DNA from 3 places in the Saccharothrix violaceirubra genome. Region 3 is predicted to be linked to each of the others. Evidence: riboswitches for the same ligand, from Rfam matches in the RefSeq annotation. Region 3 holds a riboswitch; each other region holds the start of a gene.

Region 1 (4,884 bases), 4.9 Mb from region 3:
AGGGCACGTGGGACGCCTACGGCGGCTCCGCGTACGCCGCGTACCCGCACCAGGCCAGCCGCGAGCAGCAGATCGCCATCGCCACCAAGGTCCGCGACGCCCGCGGCGGCTACTCGGCGTGGCCCGCGTGCCAGGCGAAGCTGGGCCTGCCGTAACTGTGTTGAATTGCCGCGACTGTGTTTGATTGCCGCTCCTTCGTCGCGGCGGGCGTGGCCGCCTGAGTCGGCGTCTTCCCTCGCGAATCCGATCGCCGCTGCGCGGGGATCGGATTGGCTCAGTCCAGACACCAACGCGGCTACGCCGTGGTGGTTGGCCGGACCGGAGTCGGTGGGGCAGCGGGTGTAGGTGTGGCCGGCGTGGCCACGCCGTGGTGGTTGTCCCGGACACGGGCTCGCGGTGAAGCGGGTTGGCGGGTGAGGGACACTGTTCAGCGTGACTGAGACTTCGTCGTCGGCAGGCCCTGGGAGTTCGCTCCTGGGGCCTGCCGACGTTCGGCGGTTGGCGGCCGAACTGGACATCCGGCCGACCAAGAAGCTGGGCCAGAACTTCGTGCACGACCCCAACACCGTGCGCAAGATCGTGGCCGCCGCCGAGTTGTCGCCCGACGACGTCGTGCTCGAAGTGGGACCCGGTCTGGGGTCGTTGACGCTGGCGCTGTTGCCGGCCTGTCGGTCCGTCGTGGCGGTGGAGATCGACCCCGTCCTTGCCGCCAAGCTGCCGGAGACCGCGGCCGACCGTGCGCCCGACCTTGCCCGGCGCCTGCACGTCGTGCCTGCCGACGCGATGAAGGTCACCGCCGCCGATCTGCCTGTCCAGCCCACGGCGCTGGTCGCGAACCTGCCCTACAACGTGGCCGTCCCGGTCGTCCTGCACCTGCTGGCCGAGCTGCCTTCGTTGCGATCCGGTCTCGTCATGGTCCAGGCCGAGGTCGCGGACCGCATGGCGGCGGGCCCCGGCAGCCGGGTCTACGGGGTGCCGAGCGTGAAGCTCGCCTGGTACGCGGATGCCCGGCGCGCGGGTCCGGTGTCACGATCGGTGTTCTGGCCGGTACCCAACGTCGACTCCGCGCTGGTCGCGTTCACGGTCCGCGACACCCTTCCGTCCACTGTGGACAGGCGAGCCCTCTTCACCTTGATCGATGCGGCTTTCGCCCAGCGGCGCAAGACCCTGCGCGGTGCTCTCGCGGGGTGGGCGGGGTCGGCGGCCGAGGCCGAGCGGTTGCTCACGGTTGCGGGTGTTGATCCCGGAGTGCGCGGCGAGCAATTGGCCGTCAGTGAGTTCGTCCGGATAGCCGAGGCTTCGGCACTGCGTTAGCCGGTGATCTTTCGGCCGTACGTGTGATTTGACGAACGATCCCAAACCGGGCTTGCGTTTTTCCTGGTGCGTCGGGTGTACTCGTGCTGCCATCCCGAGCGGCCGAGAGACCTGGCTCCACGACGCCGCAGCAACCACCCCGCCACCGGGGCAGGTGCTTCAGCCAGGACCGATGGAGGATCACGTGCCCAGGACTCGAATGCTGACCAGACGGCGGGTTGTCGACCACGGCCGCCGCACCGTCACGGGCTGTCGCAACTTCACTGCGTAGACGCTTCCCCCGCCTCTTCGCGTCCTTTCGCAGGACACCCGTCTGAGCTGAGTTTCCGGTCGCCCACGCCATGAGCGTGCGCTGCCGCGTGCAGTCGTGGAGTGAAATCGTGATCACTGTTGAGAACCTCACCAAGTCCTTTCCCGGCGGTGCCGGGCAGGTTCGCGCCCTGGACGGCGTGAACCTCGAAGTGGAGGCCGGCACGGTCCTCGGCGTCGTCGGCCCCAGCGGTGCCGGCAAGTCCACTTTGGCCCGGTGCGTCGCGCTGCTGGAGCGTCCGGACAGTGGTGCGATCCGCGTCGACGGAACCGACCTCGTCTCGCTCGGCGGCACCGCGCTGCGTGCCGCCCGCCGGCAGATCGGCGTTGTGCCGCAAGGGGATTCGCTGCTGCGTCAGCGGACCGCCGCGGGCAACATCGCGCTGCCGCTGGAGTCCGCCGGCGTGCCCGGCCCGCAGCGGCGCACCCGCGTCGCCGAGCTGCTCGACCTCGTCGGCCTGACCGACAAGGCGGCGTCCTACCCGGACCAGCTCTCCGGCGGCCAGCGCCAGCGGATCGCGGTGGCGCGTGCGCTCGCCGCGTCCCCGTCGGTGCTGCTGGCCGACGAGCCGACGTCCGCGCTCGACCCCGACACGACCGGCTCGGTGCTCACGGTCCTGGACCGCGCGCGGGCCGAACTCGGTGTGACCGTCCTCGTCGTGACCCACGACATGGGCGTCGTGCGGAAGATCTGCGACGACGTCGCGGTGCTGGAGAACGGCCGCGTGGTCGAGCACGGCAAGGTGCTGGACCTGGTGTCCGACGCCGACAGCCGCACGGCTTCGTCGCTGCTGCCCGCCGTGGACCAGAACCCCGCGTCCGAGGGTCGCTACGACCGCGTGGCGGACGTCGTGCTGGTCGGCTTCGCGGCCGTCGGCGCGCTGCTGCCCGAGGCCACCAGCCGGTTCGGGGTCGACCTGAACCTGCTCGGCGGCGGCCTGACCCGGCTCGGCGAGACCCCGGTCGCGCGGTTCCGCGTCGGCCTGTCCGGTGAGCGCGCGGACTCGGCCCTCGAGTGGATCTCCGAGGCCGGCGGTGCGGTGCGTCGTGCGGCGAAGGGTCCGCAGGGTGTAGCTGCGTGAGGAAGTCGACCCCCTGGTCCACCGTGTTCGACGATCTCCTTGTCGCGACAGGGGACACGTTGTACATGGTGGCCGTCTCCACCCTGATCGCGACCTTGCTCGGCATCCCCGTCGGCGTCTGGCTTCAGCTCACCGCTCCCGGTGGGCTGAAGCCCCGGCCGGTGGTGCACCGACTGCTCGGGTTCGTCGTGGACCTCGGCCGTTCGATGCCGTTCCTGGTCCTGCTCATCCTGCTGATGTCGCTGACGAGGCTGTTGCTCGGCAACACGATCGGGGCCAGCGCGGCGATCGTGCCGCTGTCCATCGGCGCGATCCCGTTCGTCGGCAGGCTGGTGCAGAACGTGCTCTCGGAAGTGCACGTGTCGGTGGTGGAGGCTGCGGTGACGACCGGCGCCTCGACGTTGCGAATCGTCCGCAGCGTCCTGTTGCGTGAATCGTTGCCCGCTTTGATCAATGCGATCGGCGTGACCGCGATCGCATTGCTGGGGTATTCGGCGATGGCCGGTGTCGTCGGCGGCGGTGGTCTGGGCGACCTGGCCGTCCGGTACGGCTACCAGCGCTTCGACGACCGCTACCTGTGGTCGACGGTGATCGTCCTCGCTATTTTCGCCACGATCATGCAATACGGCTTCAACCGTGCCGCCCGCGCCGTCGACCGGCGCCGGCACGCCTCGATCTGACCTTTTCGACCGCCGTACCCGAAGGAATGAAATGCGTATTCGTGCTGCCCTCCTGACCGCCGCGCTGCTGATCGGCGTGACGGCGTGCGGGAGTGCCGACCAGGGCGCCGCCGGCAACCCCGAGGCCGCCCTCAAGGTCGGCGTGAGCCCCGTCCCCCATGCGCAGATCCTGCGTTATGTGGCGGACAACCTGGCCAAGGACAAGGGTCTGAAGATCGAGATCGTCGAGTTCAGCGACTACGTCCAGCCGAACACCGCGCTGGTCGACAAGTCGTTGGACGCCAACTACTTCCAGACCGTGCCGTACCTGGAGTCCTTCAAGACCGACAGCGGCTCGCAGCTGGAGTGGATCGGTCCGGTCCACCTGGAGCCGCTCGGCCTGTACTCGAAGAAGATCAAGAAGCTCGACGAGCTGGCGTCCGGTGCGAAGGTCGGCCTGGCCAACGACGCCGCCAACGAGGCGCGCGGCCTGCGGCTGCTCCAGGCGAACGGCCTGATCAAGCTCAAGGCGGGCACGGAGAAGACCGCGACGACCAAGGACGTCGCGGAGAACCCGAAGAACCTCCAGTTCGTCACGCTCGAAGCCGCGCAGCTCCCGCGCTCGCTCGAGGACACCGACGTGTCGGTGATCAACGGCAACTACGCGATCGACGCCGGTCTCAAGCCCGCGGCCGACGCCCTGGTGCTGGAGAAGGCCGAGGGCAACCCGAACGCGAACGGTCTGGTCACCCGGCCCGAGCTGAAGGACGACAAGCGGATCAAGGACCTGCTCGGTCTGCTCCAGTCCCAGCAGGTGAAGGACTACATCAACAAGGAGTTCAACGGGTCCGTGCTGCCCGTCTGACCTCGCACTCCCCGGACCCGGCCCGGTCGCCCTCGCGGTGGCCGGGCCGGTTCTTGTCGGATTGTTGAACGATTGTCGCGGAGTCAGGGGTGGTCGCATGGGGATCGGACGGTCGGGTGGAGGCGAGCACACCGCCGGTCGCCGTAGGCTTCAGGGTGTGCTCGCCGTCGTTCCCCCTCCGGTCACCGTCCGCGTCCCGGCCAAGGTCAACCTGCACCTTGCCGTAGGCGATCAGCGCGACGACGGCTACCACGACCTGGTCACGATCTTCCAGGCGCTGTCGCTGACCGACGAGGTCACCGTCGCCGTCGCCGACGACCCGGGCGTCGAGGTGAGCGGCGAGGGCGCGGACGTGGTCCCGACCGGTCCCTCGAACCTGGCGTGGCGGGCCGTGCGCGTGCTGGCCGAGCACGCCGGGCGCGACGCGGACGACCCCAAGGTGCGGGTCGTGATCAAGAAGAGCATCCCGGTCGCCGGCGGCATGGCGGGCGGCAGCGCCGACGCCGCCGCCACCCTGATCGGCCTGGCCGCGCTGTGGCGGCTGGAGATCACCAAGGACGAACTCGCCGGCCTGGCCGCGACGATCGGCGCCGACGTGCCGTTCGCCCTGTACGGCGGCACGGCGCTGGGCACCGACCGCGGCGACCGGATCGTG
Region 2 (4,884 bases), 4.2 Mb from region 3:
AGGTGCCGGCCGGAAGGGAGGAGAACACGGCGGTCAACGACGCCTCGGTGGTGTTGCGGGCGTCGACGGCGGCCGGGCGGGTGTTGCTGACCGGCGACATCGAGTTGCGCGGGCAGTCCGACCTGCTCGGCGCGGGAGTGGACCTGCGGGCCGACGTCCTGAAGGTACCGCACCACGGTTCGCGCTTCTCGACGCCGGAGTTCCTGGCGGCGGTGCGGCCGAGGGTCGGGTTGGTCAGCGTCGGGGCGGGCAACCGCTACGGCCACCCCAGCGGCGTCGTGCTGGACGCCTTGGGCCGGCAGGGCGTCCTGGTGACCCGGACCGACCGCGACGGCGACACCGCCGTCCTACCCGGTCCCCAGGGGCTGCGGATCGCCCGACGCGGCGATCCGATCCGAAGTGGACACGACTGAGAGGAGCGAACCGACCGCGCCGGTCCCGGCGGCCGACCGCCACCGGGCCGACGGCACTGGACCCACAGAGCGCGGCAGGCCGTATTTTCCCGGCCTGCCAGGACAAACCGTCCGCTCGGCCGCCGACGGACTCGGACCACATGCTCGGCCGACCACTGCGGTCAAGTGCCGGAATCGTCGGTCCGTGGCCCGATTTCGGCACCGTGCGTGCCTTGCCACCCGGCTGTTCCGCAGACCTGCGGGGCGCCGGAATCGAACGACGACTTCGGGAGAACACCGTGGAAGAAGACGACATCTGGATCCGCCTGAACAACGGCTGGGAGTTCAGCGGCATCGGACGACAACTGGAGGGGCAGACGGAGGGCCACGGCTTCGGGTGGGCGTTGTGGCAGCCCGGCTACGTCGCCCGACCGTGGCCGTACGGCGAGCTGAAACCCGGCTTCACCTATTACCTGTGCGACAAGGGGTTCGGCGAACGCGCGGTGACCGCCAGGGCCACGGTCGTCCGTGATCCGCTGACCGTGAAGGTCCACTCGGTCCAGGACGCGTTCGACGCGTTGCTCGAGCTGATGTTCGACGACCTGACGTGGATGCCGCACGAGGTGTGGCACGCCAATCCGTACAACCGGCTCAAGTTCGACTCGCCGTGGCCGCAGCGGCTGACCGCGTGGCGCGTGGTCACCGAACCGTTCGGACCGTTGTTCCGGTCCGAACTGGCTCGGTTCCCGCGTTGTGGCTGGCTGAAATCGCCCGCGACGATCCTCGGGGAGGAGGCGCTCAGCCCTTGAGGGCGTTGATCACGGCCTCGGCCGACGGCGGCACGTTCGCCTTCGGGCCGACCTTGTGCGACACCGCGTCGAGGGTCTTGAGGCCGTCGCCGGTGATCAGCAGGACGGTCTCGGCGTCCGGGTCGAGCTGGCCGGTCTCGACGAGCTTCTTCGCCGTGGCGACGGTCACGCCGCCCGCCGTCTCGGCGAAGATGCCCTCGGTGCGCGCCAGCAGGCGGATGCCCTCGACGACCTCCTCGTCGGAGACGTCCTCGATGGTGCCACCGGTGCGACGGACGGAGTCCAGCGCGTAGGGGCCGTCGGCCGGGACGCCGATCGCCAGCGACCGGGCGATCGTGTCCGGGCGGACCGGGGTGATCACGTCGTGGCCGGCCTTGAAGGCGGTCGCGACCGGGGCGCAGCCGGTGGCCTGGGCGCCGAAGACCTTGTACGGCGTCGCTTCGACCAGGTCGAGGGAGCCGAGTTCGCGGAACGCCTTGTCGACCTTGGTCAACTGCGAGCCGGAGGCGATGGGGACGACGATCTGCTCGGGCAGGCGCCAGCCGAGCTGCTCGGCGACCTCGAAGCCCAGGGTCTTCGAGCCCTCGGCGTAGTACGGGCGGACGTTGACGTTGACGAAGGCCCAGTCCTCGTTCTCCGCCGCCAGCTCCTGCGCGACGCGGTTCACGTCGTCGTAGTTGCCGTCGATGGTGATCAGGGCGCCGTCGTAGACGGCCGTCATGAGGATCTTCGCCTGCTCCAGGGAGGAGGGCACGAGCACGACCGACTGCCAGCCCGCGCGGGTCGCGGCGGCGGCGACGGCGTTGGCCAGGTTGCCGGTCGACGGGCAGGCCAGCACCTTGAAGCCGAGTTCGCGGGCGGCGGCCAGCGCCACGCCGACGACGCGGTCCTTGAAGGAGTGGGTGGGGTTGCCGGTGTCGTCCTTCACCCAGACCTTCCGCAGGCCGAGGGCCTTGGCCAGGCGGTCGGCCTCGATCAGGCGGGTGTTGCCGGGCTCGAGGTTGGGGTGCGACGCGACGTTCGTCGGGACCGGCAGCAGGCTGCGGTAACGCCAGATGGACTGCGGGCCGGACTCGATGTCCTCGCGGCGGACGCGGCCGAAGTCGTACGCGACTTCCAGGGGACCGAAACACTCGTAACAGGCGTATTCCGGGGCGAGCGGCGTCTCGTTGCCGCACTCGCGGCACGACAGGGCGCGAGCCGGACCGAGGTCGAAGGAGGTGGTGGCCGAGGGCACACTGACAGCGGTCATCGCGAGGTCTCTCCTCATCTGTCCCGCGTCGCGGGTCGGAATTGGCACCGTGGTCGCCAGCGGATGCTGTGCGACGGGTTGCCGGGGCTTCTTCGGGCCGATCCCTCTGCCCCTCTGGATGAGCGGTATTCGATTGTGCGTGCGGCTTACAACGTACGTCATCGTTCCGGCTCGTGGCCAGTGTCGTCCACGGGCCGGGCGACGGACGAACGTGGGAGGATCGTCGCCGTGAGTGCTGCCGCTGCCGCGCCGGATGCCGTGCACCTGGTCGTCGGCGAGGAGGAGTTGCTGGTCGAGCGGGCTGTCCGGGGTGCGCTGGAGATCGCGCGGAAAGCGGACCCCCAAGCCGACCTGACCAGGGTGCGGGTGACCGACCTCACGCCTCCCGAGCTGGCCGAATTGGTGAGTCCGTCCCTGTTCGCGGAGGGTCGGGTCGTCGCGCTGGAGGCGGCCCAGGACGCGGGCAAGGAGATCGCCGACGCGGTGCTCGCCTACGCCAAGGCACCGGCCGACGGGGTGACGCTCGTCGTCGTCCACACCGGCGGCGGGCGCAGCAAGGTGGCCAAGGAGTTGCCCGCCGCCCTGCGCAAGGCCGGCGCGGTGGTGACCGAGTGTCCCCGGATCACGAAACCGGCCGAGCGCGACGCGTTCGTGCGCAACGAGATCCGCTCGGCGGGCGGCAAGGCGGACCCGCAGGCCGTCGCCGCGCTGATCGAGGCGGTCGGGTCGGACCTGCGCGAGTTGTCGGCCGCCGCGTCGCAGCTCGTCGCCGACACCGGCGGCAAGATCGACGTGGCCGCGGTGCACCGCTACCACCGCGGCCGGGCCGAGGTGACCGGGTTCGCGGTGGCGGAGAAGGCCGTGATGGGCGACCGGGGCGGTGCGTTGGAGGCGCTGCGGTGGGCCATCAACCTCGGCGTGCCGCACGTGCTCGTCGCCGACGCCCTCGCCGACGCGGTGCGGACCATCGCCCGCGTGTCCGCGTCGGGCCGGGGAGACCCGTTCAAGCTGGCGGGCGAGTTGGGCATGCCACCGTGGAAGGTGAAGAAGGCGCAGGCCCAGGCCCGCGGCTGGGACGGCGACGGCCTGGCCGCCGCGATGTCGGTGGTGGCCGCCCTGAACGCCGACGTGAAGGGCGTGGCCGCGGATTCGGGCTATGCGCTGGAACGCGCCGTGCTCAAGATCGTCGCCGCCTACCACGCCCGCCGCTGACCCGCTGGGCGGCAAAGCCTCAGGTCGCACCTCGCCTGGCCGGCCACCTGCCTGCTCGCCGAGGGTCGCTGACCCGCCTGGCGGCAAAGCCCGAGGCCGCCCCACCGCCACCCCGCCTGCTGGCCGACCGCCCCGTGCCCGCCTGCCGGCCGCCGCCCGCCGGCTATCCGCCTGTCTTCCGCCCGCCAGCCGCCTGCCGCCGCCCGCTGGCTACCCGCTTGTCTTCCGCCCGCCGCCCGGCGCCGCCTGTCCGCCGCCAGCCGCCGCCCGCCGATGGCCGCCCGCCGCCGGCTGGCCGCCCGGTCTGCCTGCCCACTGGTCTGCCCGATCGGCTGAACCGACCCGCCGGGCTGTCGCCCAAAAGAGCGGCGCCGCCTCCCGGTGGGAGGCGGCGCCGAATTCGTGCCGTGGGTGTGCGCTCGGATCAGATCTGGTTCGCGCGCTTCGCCAGGGCCGACTTCTTGTTCGCGGCCTGGTTGGCGTGGATCACGCCCTTGGTGACGGCCTTGTCCAGCTTGCGGGACGCCTCGCGGGCGAGGGCGACGGCCTTCTCCTTGTCACCGGCCTCGGCGGCCTCACGGAACTTGCGGATCGCGGTCTTCAGCGACGACTTGACGGACTTGTTGCGCAGACGCGCCTTCTCGTTCGTCTTGATCCGCTTGAGCTGGGACTTGATGTTCGCCACGCGAAAGCCACCTTTGTCGTTCGAGTCTTGGTCGTACCGCGCTGGTTGTCGGCGCCGCCCGGGACGGGCGGGTTTCCTCCACAGCGGAATGCCGCGCGGTGCGAGGGTCCAGGCTATCAGGGCTGCTCAGGGCGTCGGAAATCGGGCGGAAATACAGTACGTGCGTCCCGTTAGGCTGGGGTCGTGATGAGTGCGCTGGACTGGCCCGGGTTCGGCCAGGTGTCCCTCGCCGGCCTTCTGTTCCTCTGTCTCGCCGCCGCGCTGGCGGGTGCGATCGACGCCGTCGTCGGTGGCGGCGGGCTGATCCTGGTGCCCGCCCTCCTCCTCGTCGCACCGGGCGGGCAACCCGTCTACGCGTTGGCCACCAACAAGATCGCGGCGGTGGTGGGCACGTCGGCGGCGATGCGCACGTACGCCCGGCAGACGCCGATCGACTGGGGGTCCGCCATCCCCATGGCGGTCGCGGCGTTCGGTGGCGCGGTGGGCGGCGCGGCGTTCGCCGGGGCCTTGAAACCGGCGGTGCTCAACGGCGTG
Region 3 (4,884 bases):
TTGGAGGCTTAGTGGGTGGTGTCACGGCCGTACTCGGCATCGGCGCAGCGGTCCTGTTGGTCTCCGTCATCGCGGTCCGGATGTCCGTCCGGCTCGGACTCCCCTCGCTCCTGCTCTACCTGGGCATCGGCGTCGTGCTCGGCGAATCGGTGTTGGGCATCCAGTTCGAGGACGCCGACCTGACCCGGTCGCTGGGGACCGTCGCCCTGGTGCTGATCCTCGCCGAAGGCGGGTTGACCACGCGGTGGTCGGCCGTGAAACCGGCCCTCGGTCTGGGCATCGCGCTGTCCACCGTGTCGGTGGCAGTCTCCATCGGGGCCGTCGGCGTCGGACTTCACTACCTGCTCGGGCTCGACTGGCGCACGGCGCTGCTGTGGGGCGCGGTGCTGTCGTCGACCGACGCCGCTGCGGTGTTCAGCGTGTTGCGCGGTGTCGGTGTCGGCAAACGGCTCATCGGCGCGCTCGAACTCGAGTCCGGTCTCAACGACGCGCCCGTGTACATCGCCGTCGTCCTGCTCGCGTCGCCCGATCCCGTGACGTGGACCGCGCCCGCGCTCATGGTGTACGAGCTGGTCGTCGGCGGGGTGATCGGCGTGGCGCTCGGCCTGCTCGCCGCCGTCGGACTGCGCCGTGCCGCGTTGCCGGCCACGGGTCTGTACCCGTTGGCGACCGTGGCGGTGTGCCTGCTCGCGTACACGGTGGGCGATCTCGCGCACGCTTCGGGTTTCCTGGCGGTTTACGTCGCGGCGCTCGTGCTCGGAAACGCGCGGCTGCCGCACCGGTCGGACACGCTCTCGTTCGCGGAAGGGCTCGGGTGGCTGTCCCAGATCGGGCTCTTCGTGTTGCTCGGGCTGTACGCGTCGCCGGCGCGTGTGCTCGACGTGTTGTGGCCCGCGTTGGTATCGGGTGCCGTGCTCGTGCTCGTCGCGCGACCGTTGTCGGTCCTGTGTGCCGCGTTGCCGTTCCGCGTGCCGTGGCGCGAGCAGGTGTTCCTGTCGTGGTCAGGGTTGCGCGGCGCGGTGCCGATCGTGTTCGCGTTGATCCCGCTGATCCAGGACGTGCCCGGTGCGCAGCGGTTGGTCGACGTGGTGTTCGTGCTCGTCGTCGTGCTCACGTTGGTGCAGGGGAGCACGCTGCCGCGCTTGGCGAAGTGGCTCGGTCTCGTGCGGTCGGGGGAGGCCTGGGAGATGGAGGTCGACTCGGCCGCGCTCGACGAACTCGGTGCCGAGCTGCTCCAGATCCGCGTTCGCGAGGGGTCGAAGCTGCACGGCGTGTACCTGTCGGAGCTGCGGTTGCCGGTCGGCGCGGCGGTGAGTCTCGTGGTACGGGCCGACGCCGGGTTCACGCCGCAGCCGACGACGCGGCTTCAAGAGCACGACCAGCTCTTGGTGGTGTGTACGGAGGCCGTGCGCATCGCCGCCGAGCGACGCATCCGCGCTGTGGACCGTGCCGGGCGGTTCGCGCGGTGGAAGGGCGACGAGGGGCTTCCCTGATCCTGTCGGCGTACCGGTCCGCGTTACGTGTCCATGTCACGGTCGCGCGTTTCGTCGCAGGGGCTGCGACCGGAACGCGAATCCGTGCACAGCGCCGGTACGGGAACGTGACCGCCGATCCGTGTGGTGTCTGGGTCTGGTCCGGGTCCCGGTGCTCGATTATCCATCACAACGTTATCCGGCAAAGCGAGGTGGTGTGGGCGCTCGCCGAATCCGGCGAGGTGCGGTCGGTGGGGAAGGGGCGCGGCTTCGGTGTCGTGCCCGCGGGCGGCGGACGTGCGTGATCCCGGCATGTGGACGGGGCTTGGCGGTGACTGGTCCGGTGGTTACCTTGGTGACAGGTCATGAGTGCCAGCGCCAAGCCCGAGCTCGCTGGCCGGCAACCCTCCAACCGCGGTGGGGTGCCCTCGGTGAGGACCTGGTCCGGCGCGCAGGGCGTCGGGCAAGCGCGGGCTCCCTCGACAGGTGAGTCCCCGGACTCCCGGAGGCTGTCATGACCATCGCCGTTCCCCGTCCCACCGCCGCCCTTCCCCGTGTGGTCGGCGCCGGCCTGCGGGTGCCCGTCGTCAGCGGCGAGCGGGTCGAGTACGCGAACCTCGACCACGCGGCCAGCGCGCCGGCGTTGGAGGAGGTCCGCGACGCCGTCGACGAACTGCTGCCCTGGTACGCGAGCGTGCACCGCGGCGCGGGCTTCGCGTCGCAGGTGTCGACGCGGGTCTACGAGCAGGCGCGGGCGTCCGTGCGGCGTTTCCTGGGCGCGCGTCCCACCGACACCGTGGTGTTCACGCGCAACACCACCGACGCGCTCAACCTGCTCGCCCGCAGCGTGCCCCGACACACCTCGGTCGTGCTGTTCGACGCCGAGCACCACGCGGCGCTGCTGCCGTGGCGCGGTCCGAACGTCCACCGGCTGCGGACGCCGACCGACCCGGCCGAGGCCGTCGCCGAACTCGACCGCGCCCTGGCCGCCACCCCCGAGGGCCCGCGCCTGGTCGTGGCGACGGGGGCGTCGAACGTCACCGGCGAGATCTGGCCGGTGGCCGAGCTGGCCCGGGTCGCCCGTCAGCACGGCGCGCGGATCGCGCTCGACGCCGCGCAGCTGGCGCCGCACCGGCCGGTCGACCTGCGTGAACTCGACGTGGACTACGCGGCGTTCTCCGGGCACAAGATCTACGCGCCGTTCGGTTCCGGCGTGCTCGTCGGCCGCGCCGACTGGCTCCAGGCGTCGGACCCGTACCTGGTCGGCGGTGGCGCCACGGCCCGGGTCGCCGACCACGGCGACCGGCTCGGCGTGGCGTGGTCCGCAGTTCCCGAGCGGCACGAGGCCGGGTCGCCCAACGTCGTCGGCGTGCACGCGCTCGCGGTCGCGTGCGAGGTCCTCGGCCGGCATTGGGAGCAGACCGAGCGTCACGAGCGTGAACTGCTCGCACGGTTGCGTGCCGGGCTCGCGACCGTGCCCGGTGCGCACGAGCTGTCGTTGTTCGACGGCGACCGTGACCGGGTGGGCGTGGTCAGCTTCGTCGTCGCCGGGCAGGACGCGGGCTACCTGGCCGCCGCGCTGTCGGCGGAGCACGGTATCGGCGTGCGCGACGGCGCGTTCTGCGCGCACATCGCAGTGCACCGGTTGACGCACGGTGAACGCGCACTGCGCGCGAGTCTCGGTCTCGGTTCCACCGTCGAACACGTCGACCGGTTCGTGGCCGCGTTGCGGTCGCTGGTCGTCGACGGTCCGCGCTGGGACTACGAACTCGTGGACGGCCGGTGGACGCCCGTCGGCGACCCGCGTGCACTCCCGCCGTTCCTGCACTGAGGGCGTGTTGGACAATGTGCGGGTGAGCACCGACGAGGATGCCGGTACCGGCACCGGGGACGCGGCCACCGCCGACTCCCCGCGGACGTCGGAGACGTCCGCCACGGACCCGGGCACCGGGGACGCCGCGCGACCGTTGCCGAAACGGCGGGTACTGCTGCTGGCCCTGATCGCACCGCTGGTGCTGGCGCTGGACGTGGTGACGAAGATCGTCGCGGTCGACGCGTTGGAGCACGAGCCGCCGGTCGAGCTGTTCGGCGGTCTGCTCTACCTGTCACTGCTGCGCAACCCGGGTGCGGCATGGGGGATGGCCGAGGGTGCGACCGTGATCCTCGCGCTGATCGCGTGCGGCGTCGTCGGCTTCATCATCTGGATAGCGCGCCGGCTGCGGTCGGTCGGCTGGGCCATCGGCCTGGGGCTGGTGCTGGGCGGTGCGCTGGGCAACCTGTCCGACCGGATCTTCCGCGCGCCCGGTCCGCTGCGCGGGCACGTCGTCGACTTCCTGTCGATCGTCGAGCCGTATGGCACGTTCTTCCCCGTGTTCAACGTCGCCGACTCGGCGATCAGCGTCGGCGGCGTCGTGATCGTGCTGATGGCGATGCTCCAGCGCGACTACGACGGCACGCGCATCGAGAAGAAGCCCGCGAGGAAGGCCGCATGAGCGGGTACCGCACGCTGCCTGTGCCGGACGGGCTCGACGGTATGCGCGTCGACGCGGGCCTGGCCAAGCTGCTCGGGCTGTCCCGGACGGTCGTCGCCGCGTTGACCGAGTCGGGCGACGTGGTGCTCGACGGCCGGCCCGCGGGCAAGTCGGACCGCCTCGTGGCCGGCGCGTGGCTGGAGGTCACGCTGCCCGAGCCGGAGCGGCCCGTGGTCGTGCAGGCCGTGCCGGTCGAGGGACTGGTGGTCCTGCACGAGGACGACGACGTGATCGTGGTCGACAAACCGGTCGGTGTCGCGGTGCACCCCAGTCCGGGGTGGACCGGTCCGACCGTGGTCGGCGGGCTCGCGGCGGCGGGCGTGCGGATCGCCACGTCGGGCGCGGCCGAACGCCAAGGCGTCGTGCACCGGCTCGACGTCGGCACGACCGGTGTCATGGTGGTCGCCAAGAGCGAGAGCGCGTACTCCGCGTTGAAGCACGCGTTCAAGGAACGTACGGTCGACAAGCTGTACCACGCACTCGTGCAGGGACATCCGGACCCGATCAAGGGCACGATCGACGCCCCGATCGACCGGCACCCCAAGCACGACTACAAGTTCGCGGTGATGGCCGACGGCAAGCCGAGCATCACGCACTACGAGGTGACCGAGGCTTTCCGTGCCGCGTCGCTGCTGGACGTGCACCTGGAGACCGGGCGTACGCACCAGATCCGGGTGCACTTCTCCGCGTTGCGCCACCCGTGCGTCGGCGACCTGACCTATGGTGCCGACCCCGTGCTCGCCAAGCGTCTCGGCGTCACGCGTCAATGGCTGCACGCGCGGGCCCTGGGCTTCCGCCACCCGGCCGGCGGATCGTGGGTGGAGTACACCAGCGACTACCCGGCCGACCTCCAGGCCGCGCTCGACCTGCTCCGCGCCGAG

Evidence for each region. A riboswitch is a leader RNA that binds a small molecule or an ion and turns the genes downstream of it on or off. The one in region 3 is predicted to bind S-adenosylmethionine.
Region 1: it holds a riboswitch for S-adenosylmethionine, as region 3 does, so the genes downstream of both, F4559_RS29360 (methionine ABC transporter ATP-binding protein) here and F4559_RS07330 (aminotransferase class V-fold PLP-dependent enzyme) in region 3, are expected to answer to the same signal.
Region 2: it holds a riboswitch for S-adenosylmethionine, as region 3 does, so the genes downstream of both, thrC (threonine synthase) here and F4559_RS07330 (aminotransferase class V-fold PLP-dependent enzyme) in region 3, are expected to answer to the same signal.

The regions. Positions count from the first base shown of each region.
Region 1 is NZ_JACHJS010000001.1:6,365,170-6,370,053, reverse strand. It holds gene F4559_RS29370 (resuscitation-promoting factor) at 1-155, shown strand, start outside; gene rsmA (16S rRNA (adenine(1518)-N(6)/adenine(1519)-N(6))-dimethyltransferase RsmA) at 433-1,314, shown strand; SAM riboswitch class I at 1,401-1,493, shown strand; gene F4559_RS29360 (methionine ABC transporter ATP-binding protein) at 1,695-2,705, shown strand; gene F4559_RS29355 (methionine ABC transporter permease) at 2,702-3,385, shown strand; gene F4559_RS29350 (MetQ/NlpA family ABC transporter substrate-binding protein) at 3,417-4,229, shown strand; gene F4559_RS29345 (4-(cytidine 5'-diphospho)-2-C-methyl-D-erythritol kinase) at 4,387-4,884, shown strand, end outside.
Region 2 is NZ_JACHJS010000001.1:5,669,623-5,674,506, reverse strand. It holds gene F4559_RS26055 (DNA internalization-related competence protein ComEC/Rec2) at 1-413, shown strand, start outside; gene F4559_RS26050 (hypothetical protein) at 692-1,201, shown strand; gene thrC (threonine synthase) at 1,191-2,453, opposite strand; SAM riboswitch class I at 2,465-2,578, opposite strand; gene holA (DNA polymerase III subunit delta) at 2,682-3,665, shown strand; gene rpsT (30S ribosomal protein S20) at 4,090-4,350, opposite strand; gene F4559_RS26030 (TSUP family transporter) at 4,537-4,884, shown strand, end outside.
Region 3 is NZ_JACHJS010000001.1:1,443,712-1,448,595, forward strand. It holds gene F4559_RS07325 (potassium/proton antiporter) at 12-1,493, shown strand; SAM riboswitch class IV at 1,834-1,948, shown strand; gene F4559_RS07330 (aminotransferase class V-fold PLP-dependent enzyme) at 1,987-3,303, shown strand; gene lspA (signal peptidase II) at 3,326-3,964, shown strand; gene F4559_RS07340 (RluA family pseudouridine synthase) at 3,961-4,884, shown strand, end outside.